One region of the Streptomyces sp. NPDC056835 genome, then DNA from elsewhere that is predicted to be linked to it. Evidence: riboswitches for the same ligand, from Rfam matches in the RefSeq annotation. Region 1 holds a riboswitch; each other region holds the start of a gene.
What was found. A riboswitch is a leader RNA that binds a small molecule or an ion and turns the genes downstream of it on or off. The one in region 1 is predicted to bind cyclic di-AMP.

Region 1 (4,966 bases):
CGTCACGGCCGAGCCCACCAGGTCGTATGTCATCGGCGTGACGGCGATGTATGTCGATGACGCGCGCTTCGCCGCCACCTATGACCAGTACGGTGAAGGTACGGCTGTGCTCGTGCGGGACGCCATGAAGGTGTACGCCGAGCGCCACCTGACCGACTGATCGGGTCCGTCGGCTCGCCGGTGCGCCGGAGCATCGGCCGGGCCGACGGGTCGGCTCGCCATAGCCCACTCGGCCGACGGCGATTCGCCGCCCGGGATGGCAGCGGCCAGCCTGGTGGAGCGCGGCACCGTCCGCAGCAGTCGGCGGACCGGGCAGGAGACCACTGGTGTGGAGACTGAGGAAGCTCGGAAAGGGCATCGGCGGAAGAGGCCGGCGGGCGGCCGAGGGCGCCGGTCTCTGGGCTGTTGACGGAAGGGGTTTCTGGGCGGCCGGCGACAACGCTCGCGGCGGCGGCCGGTATCCGGGCGGACGTGGCCGTACCGGACGCAGGCTGGTACGGGTGCTGCCCGTACTGGTGATCATCGCCGGGGTGATCTTCGACCTGGTGACCCCCACGCGTGTCACCGCGTCCCCCCTCTTCGCCGCCGCTCCGCTGATCGCCGCCCCGTTCTACCCGTTGGCCGGCACGCTCACCATCGCCCTGGCCTCGCTGGTCTCCGAGGTGCTGCTGCACATCCACGCGGACACCCAGTTCCAGGTGGAGTCGATCAGCGAGGTGCTGACGGTGGTCGTCGTCTCCCTGCTGGCGCTGTACATCAACGGCGTCGTACGGCGCAGCGGCGAGCGGCTGGCCTCCGCCCGCATCATCGCCGAGACCGCCCAGCGCGCGGTGCTGCCCAGACCCGCCGAGCGGATCGGGGGGCTGCGGATCGCCGCGCGGTACGAGGCGGCGCAGGAGGGCGCGTTCATCGGCGGGGACCTCTTCGCCGTACAGGACACGCCGTACGGGGTGCGGCTGGTGGTCGGGGACGTACGGGGGAAGGGTCTTGACGCGGTCGAAGCGGTGGCGGTGGTCATCGGGTCATTCCGGGAGGCCGCCGAGCAGGAGAGTTCGCTGGAGGGAGTCGCGCAGCGGCTGGAGCGCGCGCTCAGACGTGAGGGGACGCGGCGGGACGGGCTCGACATCTTCGAGGGGTTCACCACCGCCGTACTCGCCGAGATCCCGCACGACGAGGGAGTGGTGCGGCTGCTCAACCGCGGCCATCCCGAGCCGCTGCTGATGTGCGGCGACGGTGAGGTGCGGATGCTCGCCCCGAGCGACCACGCGCTGCCGCTCGGGATGAGCGAACTGGGCGCGTGGCCGGACCGCGCCGAGCAGGCCCTGTATCCGGAAGGCGCGACGCTGCTCTTCTACACGGACGGGCTCACCGAGGCGCGCGATGCCCACGGGGTCTTCTACGTCCCGCGCGACCGGCTCGACGGGCGGGTCTTCCAGGGGCCCGACGAGATACTTCAGGCGCTCATCGACGACGTACGGCGGCACACGGGCGGCGGGAGCCAGGACGACATGGCGCTGCTGGCGGTCAGCCGGCCCTCGGAGGGCGAACCGGAGCGGCGCAGGACCATGCCCCTGGTGCCGTGAGACGGCCGCGATCGCCGTCGGAGTCGTCACCCTCATCGCCCGGCGCGGGGCCGGCGGGAGCTCTCGCCACTGTAGGTAATCGAGAGGTATCCCTCCGCATAACATTTGACACACCGTCAGAAATGCCGACTTCCCTGACGGGCTGTCAACTCGCCCGATTGCGTTCCGCTACGTCCCGGTACGTCCGATGCGAAGTCGTTAATGATCACCCGGAACAGCTTGGAATATGGGCCGGGTCTCTATTAACGTTCGATAACGCAGCGCGGTCGTCCCAGCCGTCGTAAGAGATGGCGCCGTGCGCACGCGCCGAATCCCGCGAGGGAACCGGGGAACCACCAATTGGGGTGAATCGGGTGTCTTTTGCTGCCCTGTGCGGCAGGAGCGCCCGTAGGAGACCTTCCTGCTCCGAACCCGTCAGCTAACCCGGTAGGCGAGAAGGAAGGAAAGGAGCACGCCTCAGTGGCGTCCAACAAGCCTGCCCCCGAAGCCGTCTTCGAAACGCACTCCCTCGGCAGCGAGCCGGACAGGGCATGGGGGGAATGGAATCCCACCGAGGAGTCCATACGGCCCGTACGCGGCCGGCACCGCGTCGCCAAGCAGCGCGGACTGGCCCGTAGCTCCACCGTCCTCGGCGTCGGCGTCATCGCCGCCGTCGGCGCGGGCGGCATCGCCACCGCGCAGGACAAGCCCGCGGTCTCCATATCCCTGCCCGACGCGATCACGGACAATCTCCCGGACGCCAAGTCCCTGCCGGGAATGGGCTCCCTCGCCTCGGACGACTCCGACTCCGAAGTCCTCGCCGCCCCGCTCACCACCGCCGGGCTCACGGCCGCCGACACCGAGCAGGGCGCCACCGACGCGGGAGAGGCGCTGCGCGCCCGAATCCTCCAGCAGGCCGAGGCACAGCAGACCGGCGCCGAGGCGGCGCGGAAGGCCGCCGCGGAGTCCGCGGCGGCCGAGCAGGCCGCGGCCGAGGCCAAGAAGCAGCAGACCGAGGCCGAGAAGAAGATCGAAGAGGCGAAGAAGAAGGCAGAGGCGGAGGCCAGGGCCAAGGCGGAGAAGGAGCGGCTGGCCAAGCTGGCCGCCAGCTACGCGATCCCCACCTCCTCGTACACGATCACCTCGACCTTCGGTCAGGCCGGCTCCCTGTGGTCCTCCGGCCAGCACACCGGCCTGGACTTCGCCGCGCCGACGGGCACCCCGCTCAAGGCCGTGCACAGCGGCACGATCAAGTCGGCCGGCTGGTCGGGCTCGTACGGATACCGCACGGTCCTGGAGCTCGATGACGGCACGGAGATCTGGTACGCCCACCAGTCCTCCATCTCCGTCAGCGCCGGGCAGAAGGTCACCACCGGCGAGGTCATCGGCAGGGTCGGCGCGACCGGCAATGTGACCGGCGCCCATCTGCACCTCGAAGTCCACACGGCGGGCGGCACGGGCCTGGACCCGATGAGCTGGCTGCGCGGCAAGGGCCTCAACCCGTAGGGCTTCCCCGCGGGCATTCCCCTGGGTAATCCCTCTGGGTATTCCCCCCGGGGTATTCCCCCATAAGGCCCACATACGGGCGCGGAGCGGGTTGGGACGCCCCCCTCAGGGGTTGCATCTCCCTATGACCGCTCTGCGCCCACTGGGCTCCTCCGATCTGCACGTCTTCCCGCTCGCCCTCGGCGGCAATGTCTTCGGCTGGACCGCCGACGAGACGGCCTCCTTCGCCGTCCTCGACGCGTACGCCGCCGCGGGCGGGAACTTCATCGACACCGCCGACATGTACTCCTCGTGGGCCCCCGGCAACGAGGGCGGTGAGTCCGAGACCGTCATCGGCGACTGGATCGCGTCGCGTGGCAATCGCTCCGACGTGCTGGTCGCGACCAAGGTGGGCGCGCACCCGCGGTACAAGGGGCTCAGGGCGGCCACCATCAAGGCCGGGGCCGAGGAGTCGCTGCGCCGGCTCCGTACGGACTACGTCGACCTCTACTACACGCACTTCGACGACCCCGAGGTGCCGGTCGAGGAGATCATGACCGCCCTCGACCAGCTGGTGCGGGCGGGCAAGGTCCGCGCGCTCGGCGCCTCCAACATCAGCGCGGAGCGGCTGGCCGCCTCGCTCGCCTTCTCGGAGCGCGAGGGGCTGGCCCGCTATGTGGCGCTCCAGCCGCACTACAACCTGGTCTCCCGGGACACCTACGAGGGCGAGCTCCGGGACACCGTGCTCCGGCACGGGCTCTCGGCCGTGCCGTACGCCGCGCTGGCGTCGGGCTTCCTCACCGGCAAGTACCGTCCGGGGACCGAGGTCGACAGTCCCCGGGCCGGCAAGGCGGCCGAATATCTGGCGTCGGAGCGGGGCGCCGAAGTCCTGACCGCGCTGGACCGGATCGCCGGGGCGCGGGGCGCCGAGGTCGCGACCGTCGCGCTGGCCTGGCTGGCGGCGCAGCCGACCGTGGTCGCGCCGCTCGCGTCCGCGCGTACGACCGAGCAACTGCCCGCGCTGCTGGCTACGGTCGGCCTTGAGCTGACGGCGGAGGAACTGGCGGAGCTCACGGCGGCATCGGCCTGAAGCCGCGGCTCGTCGGACTGGTCGGTCATCCCTCGTCCGTCAGGTCCGTCAGGTCCGTCAGGTTCGTCATTGGCGGTACGGGTTGTAGCCGTCGTAGTCGATGGACGGCGGCGGCACCCGTACCCTGCCCGTGGCCCGCGCCGCATAGGTCAGCGCGGGCCCGGCTATCTCCCTGCGCTGCCACAGATGGTGCAGCAGCTCCTGCTCGCGCTCGATGAAGTCCGGGCCCACCGCGCCGCGGTGGGCCCGGTGGCGCAGAAACGCCAGGGACGTCGCGAACGCCTCGTACTCCCCGACCGACCTGGCCGCCCGCGGGCCGTACGTACGGCCCGCGAAGTCACGCGCCATCGTGCGCGCCCGCATGGAGGAGAGCGCGAGGGGCGCGGCCGGGGTCAGCCAGCCGGCCGCGGCGTACGCGGGCAGCTCGGACCCGACCGTGCGCAGCTCGCGCTGGCGGCTCCAGATCACCAGCCAGGTCAGCAGGGCGAAGACGGGAACCATGAACACCCCGTACACCACATAGAAGCCGTACGGGCCGAAGAGCGCCCCCGATCCGTTCCACAGCGCGTGCAGGCCCATCGCCAGGGCCAGACCGAGCAGGGGCAGGGCGAATCTGCGGATCCTCCGGCGGCGGGCCGCCATCGCCGCCAGACCGAAGCCGATGCCGGTGAGCACGGTGAAGAGCGGATGGGCGAACGGTGACATGACGACCCGTACGAAGAAGGTCGCGGCCGTGACGGAGGCCAGGCCGGAGTTGCCCAGGTTCTGGTCCTCACCGAAGGCGCTGCCCAGATAGAGGATGTTCTCGGTGAAGGCGAAGCCGGTGGCG
Region 2 (4,966 bases), on a different contig from region 1:
GATCTGCGTGTAGGTGGTACGGGGGAGGGCGACGCCCGCGGAGCGCCAGGCGGCCTGGGTGAGCCCGGAGCAGTCGAAGGCACCGGGTCCGGTCGCGCCCCAGACGTACGGCTTGCCGATCGCCCCGTAGGCGTAGGCGACCGCCGCGGCGGCACGGGCGTTCGGCGCCCGCACCGCGCCGGGCGCCGGGGACGCCGCGCCCTGGTCCCGGCCGTCCTGCCCCTGGTCGTACTGAGCACGCTGCGACGCGGTGAGGCGGTCCAGCAGCCGCTGGGCCGAGCCGATCTTCTCCTGGATGGCGGACTTGTGGCGGGCCAGCTCGGACTGGGAGGCCTTCAGCTCCGTGAGCCGGCCGTCGGCCCGGGTGCGCAGTTCGGCGATCCGGGCGAGTTCCTTGCGGATGGCGGTGATCCTGGCGGCCTGCCGGGAACCGGCCCGCTCGGCGAGCGAGGCGCCTTCCAGGTACTCCTCGGGCGAGGAGCTGAGCGCGAGCTGTACGGCGGGGTCGAGCCCGCCGGCCCGGTACTGCGCGGAGGCGATCGAACCGAGCGCGTTGCGCGAGCTGTTGAGCCGTTCCGTCCTGCGCGTGGCCTCGTCCCGCAGATGCGTGAGCGCGGTACGGGCCTTGTCCGCCTTCACCTTCGTCCCGTTGTACCGCTCGGTCGCGGTCTCCGCCTGCTCGTACAACGCGTCGACCTCGGCCTTGACCTGGGCCGGGGTGAGCCGGGGCTCGGCGTGTGCTGCGCCGTCGAAGGCGGTGGCGGTCGCGGCCCCGGCGAGTGCGAGGGTGGCGGCGGTACGGCCGGCGGGGCCGGTGAGCGTGCGCTGTCTGGGCTTTCGGTGCGCTGCCACGGGGGTGGATCCTCTTCCCTAGTCGTCACGGTGGGTCATGGCCGGTCGCCAGGAGAAGGACGCTAGGGCGCAAGGTCACAGTCCGGCCTCGGCATGGCCGGTATTGGCGAGAGGTGGCGGAACGAGGCCGTGTTGTGACCGGCATGATCGCGGCCCCGGAACGTCTTTCTGTCCGGACCCGACCGATATCGGAACAGCGCACCACCTCGCCGTCAGGTGGTGATATGGCCCTCGATAGGCTCCGGGCATGGACGTACTCATCAATGTCTTCGTCGCGCTTCACATCATCGGCATAGCGTCGCTGCTCGGCGGCTTCCTCACCCAGATGAAGTCGATGAGTACGGGGACGGCCCGCTTCAACAAGGCGATGCTGCACGGCGCGCTGACGATGCTCGTCACGGGAGTGGCCCTGGTGGGCCTCAACCAGGCCGACGACCAGACGGTGAACAACATCAAGATCGGCATCAAGCTCGCGGTGCTGGTCGTGATCCTGGCCGTGGTGTACGTGAAGCGCGATGACGAGACCGCCCCGAAGCCGCTGTTCGGCGCGGTGGGCGGGCTGACGATGGCCAACATCTTCATCGCCACGCTCTGGACCTGACACGGCGACGGGGGCCGGTCCTCGCTTCCGGCCCCGGCCCCCGGCTCGCGGCTCGCGCGTGCCGCGCGCGGCACCCGGCTCGCGCGTTCCGCACGCCGCCCGTCAGGCGGGGCGGATACTTCCGTAGATCGGCATGTAGTAGATCGACTCCTCGCGGACGTTCGCGCCCGGCTTCGGGGCGTGGATCATCATGCCGTCGCCGATGTAGATCCCGACGTGGCTGATGTCGTCGTAGAAGAAGACCAGGTCACCGGGGAGCAGATCCTCGGTCGCGACGCGCGTGCCGGCCTTCACCTGTTCCCCGGTGGTGCGCGGCAGCTCCACGCCCGCCTCCTTCCAGGCGGCCTGGGTCAGGCCCGAGCAGTCGTACGAGCTGGGGCCTGTGGCGCCCCAGACGTACGGTTTGCCTATCTGGGCGCGGGCGAAGGAGAGGACCTTGGCGGCCTTGGTGGCGTAGCTGCCGTCCGAGGTTCCGGTGCCGCCGCTCGTGCCGGTTCCCGCGCCCGTGCCCGTACCCGCGCCTGTGCCGCTCTGACCTGAGCCCGTCCCGGAGCCCGTGCCCGTGCCCGTACCGGTCGACGGGGTCTTGGCCTGCTGCTCCTCGCGCTTGCGCTCGGCCTCCTCCTTCGCGCGGGCCTCCAGCTTCGCCCGCGCCTCCGCCTTGCGGCGGGCCTCCTCTTCCTTCTTGCGCTCCAGCGCGGCCAGCCGCGCCTTCTCCTCCTTGGTCAGCCGCGACAGCAGCGCACGCGCCGCGCCGAGCTTCTGCTGCACGTTCTGCTTGCTGGTACGCAGCGCGGCCTGCGAGGCGGTGAGCGACTCCAGGTCCTTCGACGCCTGAGCCCGCTTCTTCGCGGCGGCGGCCTGCTGTGTCTGGTAGTCGGTGAGGACACCGCGCTGACGCTCCGTCAGCCGGTCCGTCACCTGCTTCTGCTCGAAGAACGCCTGCGGGCTGTCCGCGAAGAGCAGGGCGGCGGTCGGGGTGACCGCGCCTTCCCGGTACTGCGCGGCCGCGAACGAGCCGAGCGTACGCCGGGCCTCGTTCAGCTTGTCCGCGCGCTTGGCGACCTCGTCGAGCACCCGGTCGACCGCGCGCTTCTGCTTCTGCGTGGTCTCTTTCGCCCGGTTGTACTTCTGTGTCTCACTTCCGGCCTGGCGGTACAGATCGTCGACCTTCTTCTGTACCTCTTCGATGGACGGCTTCGGCTCGACGGGTGTGGCGCTCGCGCTCTGCGCCGAGAGCAACGTGACCGAGGCGAGCGCGGCTGTCGTGATCCCGACGGCGGGAGAGGCGGTACGTACTCCGCTGAGGCTGCGCGGCTTGCGATGCGACGCCAAGGTCTGCATCTCCTTCCGTGGACCGCCTACCGGGTTAGCTGTCGGGTTCGGGCGGAACGGAAGGCTGCCCTACGGACCTTGAGCGAAAGGCCCGATTCACCCCGGTTGTTCTGTGTGGGTCCCCGGTTTCGAACTTCCTTGGGGAAAGTCCGAATTCGGCGTGGGCCGCCCGCTTGGCGTGGGTCGCCGTTGGGGGTACGGGCTGCCTGATCGAGCACGCTAGCCAAAGTGTGGTGCTGGTGTGAAGGTCGATGGCCGATATGCCCGATACATTTTCGTGACCATTTGCGCGTGCGATGTGTGAAACGGATCGGTGACGCCTGACCGCCACGATGAGTGACCGAGGCGCCGCCCGTGGTGATCCCCTTGGCGATGACGGCGATGACGGCGATGGCGGCGATGACGGCGATGGTGACGGGGATGGGGACGGCGAGGGGACGGCGAGGGTGGCGGGGCCGGGGAATTCCGGAGGCGGGCACCGAGTGTCAGTGGGGCCGCCTAGACTCGGAAAGCGATGAGCAGCCTCTTTGACGACAGTTTCCTGGCGGACCTCCAGCCCTTCGGCGACGAGCATCCACCGCCGCCCGAGGACGACGCCGAGCACGCACCGGAGCAGGTGCCCGACGACCTCTTCCAGGGTGCCTACGACGCGCCTCCGGTGCGGGACCAGTACCACCGCGACGGCGCCCCGCGCACGGTCGTGGATCCCGCCGCGCTGCTCGAAGGGCTGAACGAGGAGCAGCGCGCGGCCGTCGTGCACACCGGCTCGCCGCTGCTCATCGTGGCCGGGGCCGGGTCGGGCAAGACCCGGGTGCTGACCCACCGGATCGCGTATCTGCTGGGTAGCCGCGACGTCCATCCCGGTCAGATACTGGCGATCACGTTCACCAACAAGGCCGCGGGCGAGATGAAGGAGCGCGTCGGCCAGCTCGTCGGCCCGCGCGCCAACGCCATGTGGGTCATGACGTTCCACAGCGCCTGCGTACGGATCCTGCGGCGCGAGTCGAAGAGGCTCGGGTTCACCTCGTCGTTCTCCATCTACGACGCCGCCGACTCCAAGCGTCTGATGGCCCTGGTCTGCCGCGATCTGGACCTCGACCCCAAGCGTTACCCGCCGAAGTCCTTCAGCGCCAAGATCTCGAATCTGAAGAACGAGCTGATCGACGAGGAGACCTTCGCCGACCAGGCCACCGACGGCTTCGAGAAGATGCTCGCCGAGGCCTACCGGATGTACCAGGCGCGGCTGCGCGAGGCCAACGCGCTGGACTTCGACGACATCATCATGACCACCGTCCATCTGCTCCAGGCGTTCCCCGATGTCGCCGAGCACTACCGGCGGCGCTTCCGGCATGTCCTGGTGGACGAGTACCAGGACACCAACCACGCTCAGTACACGCTCGTACGCGAGCTGGTGGGCCCCTCCGGCGAGGAGCACGACCCGGCCGAGCTGTGTGTCGTCGGCGACGCCGACCAGTCGATCTACGCCTTCCGGGGCGCCACGATCCGTAACATCCTCCAGTTCGAGGAGGACTACCCGGACGCGACGACTATTTTGCTGGAGCAGAACTACCGCTCCACGCAGACGATCCTGAGCGCCGCCAACGCGGTCATCGAGCGCAACGAGAGCCGCCGGCCGAAGAATCTGTGGACGAAGGCCGGCGCCGGCGCCCAGATCACCGGCTACGTCGCGGACACGGAGCACGACGAGGCGCAGTTCGTCGCCGACGAGATCGACCGGCTGACGGACGCGGGCGAGGCCAAGGCGGGCGATGTCGCGGTCTTCTACCGTACGAACGCGCAGTCCCGCGTCTTCGAGGAGATCTTCATCCGGGTCGGCCTGCCCTACAAGGTCGTCGGCGGAGTGCGCTTCTACGAGCGCAAGGAGGTCCGCGATGTGCTCGCCTATCTGCGCGTTCTGGCCAACCCCGAGGACAATGTCCCGCTGCGCCGGATCCTCAATGTGCCCAAGCGCGGCATCGGGGACCGCGCGGAAGCGATGATCGACGCCCTCGCGCTGCGCGAGAAGATCACCTTCCCGCAGGCGCTGCGGCGGGTGGACGAGGCGTATGGAATGGCCGCCCGCTCGGCCAACGCCGTCAAGCGGTTCAACACGCTGATGGAGGAGCTGCGTACGGTCGTCGAGTCCGGCGCCGGGCCCGCGACGATCCTGGAGGCCGT
Region 3 (4,966 bases), on a different contig from region 1:
ACCTCGCCGAGCCGGGACTGGTCACGGCTCCGCACTGGTACAAGGACACGGCCGCGCCGACGGAGGAGGAGAGCGGCGACTTCGACAGCGGTATCTACGCCGCGGTCGGCCGCGTGCGCTGACCTGCCCGTCGCTTCGGTCGAGATCGGCTCGTTTTGCCTGGGAGGGTGTGGTCCGGGGAGACTGCGGGATACCGCAGATCCCCCCACAAGCCCCGAAGGCAGCCTGACCGCTCATGCACGACCGGACCTCGCCCGACGCCTCACCCAGGACAGCTACGGATACGGGGGCGGACGCTGACACGGCTACGGCTCACATACCGCTCGCCGGTGGGCTGAAGCAGCACCATCTGACCATGCTCGGCCTGGGCGGGGTCATCGGCGCCGGGCTCTTCGTCGGCTCGGGGGCCGGGATCGCGATGGCCGGGCCCGGGATCGTCGTCTCGTATCTGATCGCGGGCGCGCTCGCGATGTGCGTGATGCGGATGCTGGGCGAGATGTCGGCCGCGATGCCGGCGTCGGGTTCGTTCTCCGTGCACGCCGAGCGGGCGCTCGGCCGGTGGGCGGGGTTCAGCGCGGGCTGGCTGTACTGGTTCCTGCTGGTCGTCGTCCTCGCGGTGGAGGCGACGGGCGCGGCGCGGATCGCGAACGGCTGGCTCCCTTCTGTGCCGCAGTGGGCGTGGGTGCTGCTCTTCATGGTGTTCTTCACCGGCGCGAACCTCGCCGCCGTGAAGAACTTCGGCGAGTTCGAGTTCTGGTTCGCGGCCCTGAAGGTGTTCGCGATCGTCGCGTTCCTGGCCCTCGGGCTGCTTGCCGTCTTCGGTCTGCTGCCCGACACCGACCCGGTCGGCTTCACCCACCTCGCTGGACAGGACGGCTTCCTGCCGGGCGGCTGGCAGGGCGTCATCTCCGGTGTGCTCGCCGTCGTCTTCGCCTTCGGCGGCCTGGAGGTCGTCACGATCGCGGCGGCCGAGTCCGACGACCCGGTGCGCTCGGTGTCCCGGGCGGTGCGCAGCGCGGTGTTCCGGATCCTGTTCTTCTATGTCGGATCGATGCTGGTCATCGTGACGGTACTGCCCTGGACGGCGCAGCAGGCGGAGCTGAGCCCCTATGTCACCGTCCTCGACGCGATCGGTGTCCCGTCCGCCGGGCAGATCATGAACATCGTGGTGTTCGTGGCCCTGCTGTCGGCGCTCAACGCCAACCTCTACGGATCGTCCCGGATGGTCTTCTCGCTGGCCGAGCGGGGCGAGGCGCCGAGGTCCCTGCTGAAGGTGAGTGGCGGCGGTGTGCCCCGGCGTGCGGTCCTCGCGTCCGTGGCGTTCGGCTTCGTCTCGGTGCTGCTCAATCTCAAGTGGCCCGACTCGGTCTTCCTGTACATGCTCAACGCGGTCGGCGCGGTGCTCCTCTTCGTATGGGCCCTGATCGCCGTGTCGCAGCTGCGGCTGCGACCCCGTATCGAACGGGAGGCGCCGGAGCGGCTGGTGCTGCGGATGTGGCTCTTCCCGGGGCTGACCTGGGCCACGCTCGCCGCGATGGCGGTCGTGTTCGGCCTGATGCTGACGAATGACGCGGCACGCCCACAGCTGCTGTGGTCCCTGGGCGCGACGGCGCTCGTCCTGGCGGCGGCGGGGGTACGGGAGCTGCGCGCGCGGCGCGCCTGAGCCCGGGACGCGGGAACGCGGGAACGCGCGCACGCGGAACGCGGCGGGCCGGACCGGCCCTGAGGGCTGGTCCGGCCCGCCGCGAGCGGTGTGCGGGCCTGTCAGTAGGGGCCGTTCACGTTGTCGATCGAGCCGTACCGGTCGGCCGCGTAGTTGGACGCGGCGGTGATGTTGGCGACCGGGTCGTAGCTGTCCGTCGACGTACCGGGCACGTGGTAGGCCTGGAACGTGGGGTCGATGACCTGCAGGAGCCCCTTGGACGGGGTACCGGCGGCGGCGTTGGAGTCCCAGTTGTTGATGGCCCACGGGTTGCCCGAGGACTCGCGCATGATGTTGCGGTAGATGCCGTCGTACGAGCCGGGGATGCCGTGCGCCGCCATGACGTCCAGCGACTCCTGGATCCAGCCGTCCAGGTTGTCGGCGTACGTCGTCGTGGCCGCCGCGGTGGCGTCGGCGCCCGTATCGGCCGTGGCGCTCTCGTCAGGCGCCGACGTGGCCTGCTCGTCGGCGGTGGAGTCGCCGGTCGAGTCCGCGCTGGAGTCGGCGGTCGAGTCTGCCGGGGTCTGCGAGTCGGACCCCGTACCGAGCGTCAGTGTGAGACCGGGGAGGATAAAGCACGGGTCGCCGCCGATGACGTCGCGGTTGTCCTCGTAGAGCTGCTGCCAGCCGCCGCTCAGCGAGTACTCGTCCGCGATCTTGGACAGCGAGTCCCCCCAGACCACGGAGTAGGTCGCCGGGGTTTCCGTCTGGACGGTGGCGGCCGGGGTCAGGGTCACCTTTGCGGTGGCGGCGGTGTGCGCCGACGGGGCCGCTTCCGCGGTGGTGGCGGCCAGCAGGGGGAAGGCGAGTACGGCACCGCCCGTGCCCGCGGTGACGAGACCTCTGGCGACGGGGCTGTTCTTGGGACGACGGTGCTTAGCCTTTGAGGCCATGACGAATTCCTCTCCTGCGCCTGCGAGGTGAGCTGTCGGGTTCGGACTGGAGATGCCCGGCCGCACTGTGAACGCGGCTTAACCCCAAGCCGGTCCGGAGTACGGATCGGCGACTTACCTGGGTCCCCCGCTCCTGCCGGACGTGGGTGGGTGTGGGGCTCCGGACAGCGGCAGGATTCGGCGTTCCATCCGGAGTGACGAGAACGTAAGCGAGGACGCCCGGACGAAACAAGCCCTGAATTCACAACGGAATCCAATTCGTGAATCCGGCCCGAAATGATCTCGTTATCGGCCCGATACCGGGGAACTCAACTCGCCTTCCCCGCGCGCGAAATGGACGAGGAGGCGGGCCCGCGACCGGGAACTTACGTGACACACATCACGCCCATGACGGAAATGTCCAGGTCACGACACCGAGCAGAGCATGGAAAGCCGCGTAAACGCTACATAAATGGACTTCGGGGAGAACAGACATAAATCGCCCATAAAGGCGTGATGTGGCCTGGTCGGTCCGACCTCGACAGTCCCACCCATGACCGGAAATGCGGGCGCCTCACAAGGGCCGCCGTATCGCGCATGATCGCGTAATTCGGAAGCCGCCCTTGGCGGCCTCTCGCGAACCCCTGCGGCCCCCGTGCGAGCCGCTTCTCGCGGCCATTGAACCGCTCAACGCCATCGAATTGGCGGAGCCGTGCGCGTTTCTGACCTTCTATCGTTTCCGAACACGGGCGGGCCACGTGTCAGTTCCGTGGCAGCCTTTCACCGAAGAGTGGATCGAAAGCGACGACCACCCCTTCGGCAAAAGGCAGTTCGCGGCCGAAGGGGGAGCGTGGTCCAGTCCCACGCTCCCCCTTCGGCCGCCTGCGCGCACAGCGCGCGTTCCGCGCTATATGCCCAACTCGGCGAGCCGGCGCGCCGGTTCGTTGCGCCGCCAGGCGATGACCAGGAAGGCGATCAGCCCGAGGACGGGCAGGGCGCAGACGCTCCAGCTCAGCGACAGGGGCGGGCCCGGCTGGTCGAGGACGGTCAGGTGCTTGAGGGTCCCCGTGCCATGACCCTCGGGGCCGTCGATGGCGAAGGTGAGCGCCACGTCGCCCGGGTCGGGGAAGGACTTGATGTCCAGACCCCAGACATCGAGTTTGCGGGGGTGGCGCGCCAGCGGGGTGACGCGGTCACCGGAGTCGAGGCCGGTGGCGTCACGGGTGAGCGTGCCCGATTTGCCCGCTATCCCTCCTTCGGGGGCGAAGGTGAAGTCCAGCGACTGCATGGCACGCAGCGGCCAGGTGGAGAACCCGATGGTCAGGCTGTACGGGCCCGCCTGGACGCGTTCGGTGTGCACGATCCCGACTGGCTCGTAGGCGGCGGCCGGCGTGGCCGACGCGAAGAGCAGGGCCGCCACCGCGGACAGCGCGAGGACCAGGGAGCGTACGCGGCGGGCCGGGGGCCGGGGAGTGGTGGTGCGTGAGGACGGCGCCGGGGCGGGGCCGGTGAGATGGCTGTGCACGGATCAGTTGCCTTCCGGGCTTGAGGTCGGGGTATTGGCGCGCAGGATGACGGCGAAGCGCGCGCCGAGGAAGCCGGCGAGGGCGCCGAAGGCCAGGCCCACGACGGCGGCGGCCAGCAGACCGGCGGCGTCGGGAGTGCCGGAATCACCGAGCAGGGACTTCTGGAGGAGCACCGAGACGCTGATCACCAGTCCGCCGGACGCGCCCAGAAGCTGGGGCAGCCACCGGTTCGACCAGCCACGCGTCGAGCCCAGCCACAGCAGCGTTTCGATGACAGCCGCCGCCAGGAGCATGAACATGGGGATGCTCGCGGGCAGTTCCGGAGCCTGGTTGCCGAGGTTGTCGCGCAGCGGCAGGCCCTGCGAGGCGGCGTAGACATGAGAGGCCCAGGGGGAGAACCACCACAGGAAGCCCTGGATGGCGGCGAGGGTGGCGCTGATGGCGAGGACGGCTCCCCGGCCGAGGGTGAGCCCTCCCATGATGACCAGGAGGACGGCGAAGAAGACGGTACCCGCGACGACCGGTTCGAAGGGCAGGGGCAGGGCGGCGAAGGCGTTGGTGGTGATGGGGCTGAACGTCATCAGGACAGGGATGCTGACGATCAGTCCGACCCGGCCCCAGCGTTCCGCGCGGGCCGCGGCGAAGACGATGACGCTGCCGACCATCGTGAGCGAGATCGAGACGAACAGCCCGACGTGCGGTGGTGAGTCGAGTACGGCGTCGAATCCGTACAGGGAGTGCCACCACAGATCCAGCAGCCCGTAGAGCAGGAAGAGCGCACCGCCCGTCCCGGCGACCAGATACCCCAGGGGCGCCGTGAAGGTCCCGCCGAACACCCGGACGGGGCTGCCGCCGACGGCTCGCTC
Region 4 (4,966 bases), on a different contig from region 1:
TCGGCAGGACTCTGGTGAAGCAGGCCGTGGCGAACCGCTAGGTGTACTGGGGATCGGGATTCTTTGCCTCTGGGGTAAGAAATTTGCCCCAGAGGAAAGTTCCTGGCGCAATGGAGATATGAGCACACCTCCCGCTGGAGGGGCCGCCGACGAGCTGCCCGACCAGCTGCCCGATGTCGCACCCCGCCTGCGCGAGCTGCGCCGCGGCCGACGGCTCACCCTGGAGGCCGCCGCCGGGCGGGCCGGGCTCTCCCCCGCCCATCTCTCCCGGCTGGAGACCGGCCACAGACAGCCGTCGCTTCCGATGCTGCTGAGCCTCGCCCGTATCTACGGTACGACGGTCTCCGAACTGCTGGGGGAGATGCCGCCGGAGCGCGATCCCATCGTCCGGGCCGGCCGGATGGAACCGGTCGAGGCCGACGGCTGGACCTACCACCAGGCGGGCGGCCCGGGGCGGGCCATGCAGCCGCTGCGGCTCCAGGTCCCCTACGGGGCTCAGGGCGACCTCGTCCGCGTACACCCCGGTGAGGAATGGCTCTATGTCCTCGAAGGGCGGCTCCAGGTGACCCTCGGGAACGCCGTACACGTACTCGACCCCGGGGACAGCGCGCACTTCGACTCGCTCACCCCGCACCGGATCGCGGCGGTCGGACCCGAGGGGACCGAGCTGCTCTTCGTCCATACCCTGCTGCAGAGCCCCGCCGCCGAGCTGTGCCTCGGCGCCGGGGCCCATCGTCGCTGACCCGCTGAGAGAGGTCTGCCACCATGTCCGAGTCAGAGAACTCCGTGCCCGGCCCGGCCGACGGACCGGAAGGCCGGCCCGAATCCGCCGCGTCCGGTCATGTCATGAAGGAAGAGGGGAAGTTCCCCCGCGGGCTGGTCATCCGGCTCTTCGCCTATCTGGTCGCCGGCCATCTCTTCGCGGCCTTCCTCTATCTGCTCTTCGAGATGGGCGCGCGGGGGTAGGGGCGCCCCTTCGAAGCCGTTACCGGCGCTCTCGCCGTCCCCCCTCCGTTCCCGCCGCTGCTCAGCTCTGGTCGAGGAGGCGGGTGCGAAGCCGCTCGCGGGTCTCGGGGGCGAGCCCAAGCCCCTCGGTCAGATAGCGGTCGGTGGTGCCCCAGGTCTTCTCGATGGTCTCGAAGGCCGCCGCGAGATATTCGGCGCGAGCGTCGAAGAGCGGGCTGAGCAGTTCCATCACCTCCGGGGACATCCCGGTGGGGGAGTTGTCGGTGCGGTGGATCGGGTAGCGGCGGTGCGGGTGGTTCGACTTGAGATAGTCGGCCTCGATCGCCTCGGGCTCCACCCCGACCGCGAGCAGGGACACCGCGATGGAGAGCCCCGCCCGGTCCTTGCCCGCCGCGCAGTGCATGAGCGCGGGGACGCTGTCCTCGGCGAGGGAGTGCAGGACGCGGCTGTGCTCGGCGGTGCGTCCCGTGATGATCGTCCGGTACGAGTCGATCATCCGGGTCGCGGCTCTGCCGTCCGAGAGGATCGAGCGCAGCTGGTCGAGATCGCCGTCCCGCACCATCAGCCAGAACTCGGCGCCGTCCGCCGGATCAGTGAGCGGCAGGTTCACATTGCGTACGCCGGGCAGTTCCACGTCCGCGCCGTCGAGCTTCAGATCGGCGGCGTTGCGGAAGTCGAAGATCGTGTGCAGGCCGAGGGAGGAGAGGAAGGCGGCATCGGCCGGGGTGGCGTTGGCGAGATGTCCGCTGCGGAAGAGCCTGCCGTAGGCCACCCGCCGGCCGTCCGTGGTCGGCAGTCCGCCCACATCGCGGAAGTTGCGCACGCCGGACAACTCGGGCTCTGTCGACGGGACCTGCGGCAGCTGCTGCGTCACGGCGTGCTCCTCCGTGTCTGCCGTCGGCGCGGCTCGCCGACGATGTCGGCTTCCGACCCTACGACATTTGTTCCCCAGGCAACCTGCGGCAATCGGCCCGGCTCCGGAAGGGTCAGAAGCGCATTATTCGGACACGCCGCGCGGATGAATATCGCCCACATGCCCATCTGTCCGGAATGAGTGATTCCGCATAACCTGCCCCGGTCGCGGGGGAGATGAGCTCCGGCCCGTGAGCAGGATCATATCCGTGACGTTGCGTGGCGGTATCGGGAGGGGGAATTGCTGCTCCGCAAGGTAATTGAAGACCGGAATCCACGCAGGGTGACCGAATAACCCGAGCGATATCCGGAACGGGCGTCACCGCCGGAAAACAGCATCTTGTTCCGGCCGACCGACTCGCTTACGTTCAGCCTCAATCCGAGCGGATCGCCGAATCCTGCCGCCGCTTGGAATTCGCATCCACCCATCAACGCGTGGCAGGAGCGGGGGACCCAGGTAGTACGCCGATCCGGAAGTTCGGACGGCTCGGGGTGAAGTCGCGCACCATGCGCGGCCGGGCAGCTCCAGCCCGAACCCGACAGCTCACCTCGCAGGCGCCGGAGAGGAATTCGCCATGCCCACGAAGGGTAAGCACCGCCGTCCCAAGACCAATTCGATTTCGCGCGGATTCATCGCCGCGGGTACGGGTGGCGCGGCCATCGCGCTTCCGCTCATCGGCGCCACCGGCGCGCACGCCGCGGAGAAGGCCGCCCCCGCCGCCGCTCCGCAGGCCGCCTCCACCTCGGCGCAGACGGCCCAGAATCTGTCCGGCGCCCAGCAGCGCGCCGTGACGAAGCAGACCGTGACCCACGTGGCCACCAAGGTCGCGAGGACCTACACCGTGGTCGCCGGCGACTATCTCTCCAAGATCGCCGTTGAGCATCATGTCCGGGGCGGCTGGCACCGGCTGTATCAGGACAACCGGGAGGCCGTCGGCGACAACCCGTCGCTGATCCACCCCGGCCTGAAGCTGACCCTCGGCGCGCGGGCAGCGGCGAGCGCGCCGTCCGAGGCTCCGGCGGAGCCCTCCTCGTCGGCCGATTCCTCGGCGGACTCCACGTCCTCGGCCGACACCACCTCCCCGGCCGAGTCCGCCGATTCCTCGTCCGCCGACGCTTCGTCCGCCGATTCTTCGTCCAGCGACTCCTCGTCCAGCGGTTCGACGGACGAGTCCGCCGCCCCGACCACCGAGCAGGCCCCCGCCGACGGCACCGCGGAGCAGAGCACCGGTTCCGGCTTCACCGCGCCGGTCGACGGACCGACCTCCACGCCGTACCGCGCCTCCGGCTCCAGCTGGTCCAGCGGCTACCACACCGGTGTCGACTTCTCGGCGTCCTCGGGCACCCCCGTCAAGGCGGTCAGCGACGGCACGGTCGTGACGGCCGGCTGGGGCGGTGCGTACGGCAACCAGGTCGTCATCCAGCACAGCGACGGCATGTACTCGCAGTACGGTCACCTGTCGTCCCTGGAGGTCTCCGCGGGCGAGAGCGTCAGCGCGGGCCAGCAGATCGGACTCTCCGGTTCCACCGGCAATTCCACCGGACCGCACCTGCACTTCGAGATCCGGACCGGCCCCGAGTACGGCTCGGACGTCGACCCGGTGGCCTACCTCCGGCAGAACGGTGTCAACGTCTGATTCGTCAGATCACGTCAGCTCATTGCGCTGCCCGGCACTTTCCGTGCCGGGCAGCGGCTTTTTCGACTATTCCCGCTTGGCCGAAACTTGACCGATGGCATATCTCACCCGGCGTCAACCCCTCCTTACGGTCGCGTAGGTCACATCTGCCGGGAATGATGTGGTGCTGTGGCAGACGATTCGAGATCAAGAAGAAATGGCGTACTCGGGTCGTACGCGGCGATCGGCGACAGCTTCACGGAGGGGGTGGGCGACCCGGGCCCCGACGGGATGTATGTCGGCTGGGCGGACCGGCTCGCGGTCCTGCTCGCCGACCAACTGCCGGTCTCGGGTGCGACGGCGGACACCGTCCACGGTGATTTCCGGTACGCCAATCTCGCCGTACGCGGCCGGCTCCTCGACCAGATCGTCGACGAACAGATACCGCGCGCCAAGGAACTCGCCCCGGATCTGGTGACGTTCTGCGCCGGCGGCAATGACATCATCCGGCCAGGCACCGACCCCGACGATGTCGCCGAGCGTTTCGAGCGGGCCGTCGCCGATCTCTCCGGCGCCGTCGGCACGGTCATGGTGACCACCGGCTTCGACACCCGGGGCGTCCCGGTGCTGCGCCATCTGCGCGGCAGGATCGCCACCTACACCGCCCATGTGCGGGCCATCGCGGACCGCTACGACTGCCCGGTGCTCGACCTCTGGTCGCTCAAGTCCGTACAGGACAGGCGGGCCTGGGACGGCGACCGGCTGCATCTGTCACCCGAGGGGCACACCCGCGTCGCGCTGCGCGCCGCGCAGGTGCTCGGCCTCGATGTGCCCGCCGACCCGGACCAGCCGTGGCCGCCGCAGCCGCCGCGCGGGACGCTGGAGGTACGGCGCGACGACATCCACTGGGCACGCGAATATCTGGTGCCGTGGATCGGGCGGCGGCTGCGCGGTGAGTCCTCCGGCGATCATGTCGAAGCGAAGCGCCCGGACCTCTTGCCTCTCAAGCACTGACCGCGGAGGCGGATCCGGCCGGTCGTATCCCCGCCGGGACCCGTTCCAGTACCCCTCCGGCGAAGACGTCGTACAACGGCAGTGTCTCCAGATGCACATAGCCGATATGGCAGTCGCACACCGCCAGCGGGCACGCCCGCGGAGCGAGCGCCCGCCGGTAGGACCCGTCGTAGAGATTGCCCAGCTCGGCGCGGACGAAGTGGCAGCGCCGCACCGTACCCTCACCGTCCACCGAGATCACCGACTCGCCCGTCCGGCAGGGCAGACCGGCCGAGCGGTGCGGGCTGCGGCTGTAGGGGAAGAGCGGATCGAGAGCCGTCCAGCGACCGGCCTCCTCATCCGTATAGCTGCGGCCCTCGGCCGCGTTGATCCAGAGATACACCTGCTCGGGCAGGTCCGCGCGCAGCCGGCGGGCGTGCTCCAGATGGTCCGGCAGGCCCACGACCCCCACACTGAAC

Region 2: it holds a riboswitch for cyclic di-AMP, as region 1 does, so the genes downstream of both, ACFRMN_RS03120 (NlpC/P60 family protein) here and ACFRMN_RS26770 (M23 family metallopeptidase) in region 1, are expected to answer to the same signal.
Region 3: it holds a riboswitch for cyclic di-AMP, as region 1 does, so the genes downstream of both, ACFRMN_RS27455 (transglycosylase SLT domain-containing protein) here and ACFRMN_RS26770 (M23 family metallopeptidase) in region 1, are expected to answer to the same signal.
Region 4: it holds a riboswitch for cyclic di-AMP, as region 1 does, so the genes downstream of both, ACFRMN_RS14780 (peptidoglycan DD-metalloendopeptidase family protein) here and ACFRMN_RS26770 (M23 family metallopeptidase) in region 1, are expected to answer to the same signal.

The regions. Positions count from the first base shown of each region.
Region 1 covers NZ_JBHUBB010000026.1:23,344-28,309, reverse strand. The annotation lists gene ACFRMN_RS26780 (MerR family transcriptional regulator) at 1-160, shown strand, start outside; gene ACFRMN_RS26775 (PP2C family protein-serine/threonine phosphatase) at 357-1,583, shown strand; cyclic di-AMP (ydaO/yuaA leader) riboswitch at 1,878-2,031, shown strand; gene ACFRMN_RS26770 (M23 family metallopeptidase) at 2,043-3,068, shown strand; gene ACFRMN_RS26765 (aldo/keto reductase) at 3,193-4,137, shown strand; gene ACFRMN_RS26760 (PrsW family intramembrane metalloprotease) at 4,204-4,966, opposite strand, start outside.
Region 2 covers NZ_JBHUBB010000002.1:143,180-148,145, reverse strand. The annotation lists gene ACFRMN_RS03130 (NlpC/P60 family protein) at 1-852, opposite strand, end outside; gene ACFRMN_RS03125 (hypothetical protein) at 1,100-1,453, shown strand; gene ACFRMN_RS03120 (NlpC/P60 family protein) at 1,556-2,797, opposite strand; cyclic di-AMP (ydaO/yuaA leader) riboswitch at 2,796-2,959, opposite strand; gene pcrA (DNA helicase PcrA) at 3,303-4,966, shown strand, end outside.
Region 3 covers NZ_JBHUBB010000027.1:22,761-27,726, forward strand. The annotation lists gene ACFRMN_RS27445 (SAM-dependent methyltransferase) at 1-122, shown strand, start outside; gene ACFRMN_RS27450 (amino acid permease) at 236-1,663, shown strand; gene ACFRMN_RS27455 (transglycosylase SLT domain-containing protein) at 1,765-2,595, opposite strand; cyclic di-AMP (ydaO/yuaA leader) riboswitch at 2,600-2,788, opposite strand; gene ACFRMN_RS27460 (hypothetical protein) at 3,482-4,099, opposite strand; gene ACFRMN_RS27465 (hypothetical protein) at 4,103-4,966, opposite strand, start outside.
Region 4 covers NZ_JBHUBB010000011.1:66,895-71,860, reverse strand. The annotation lists gene ACFRMN_RS14800 (aspartate aminotransferase family protein) at 1-41, shown strand, start outside; gene ACFRMN_RS14795 (helix-turn-helix domain-containing protein) at 119-742, shown strand; gene ACFRMN_RS14790 (DUF6126 family protein) at 766-966, shown strand; gene ACFRMN_RS14785 (tyrosine-protein phosphatase) at 1,028-1,840, opposite strand; cyclic di-AMP (ydaO/yuaA leader) riboswitch at 2,258-2,449, shown strand; gene ACFRMN_RS14780 (peptidoglycan DD-metalloendopeptidase family protein) at 2,454-3,515, shown strand; gene ACFRMN_RS14775 (SGNH/GDSL hydrolase family protein) at 3,684-4,508, shown strand; gene ACFRMN_RS14770 (STM4011 family radical SAM protein) at 4,498-4,966, opposite strand, start outside.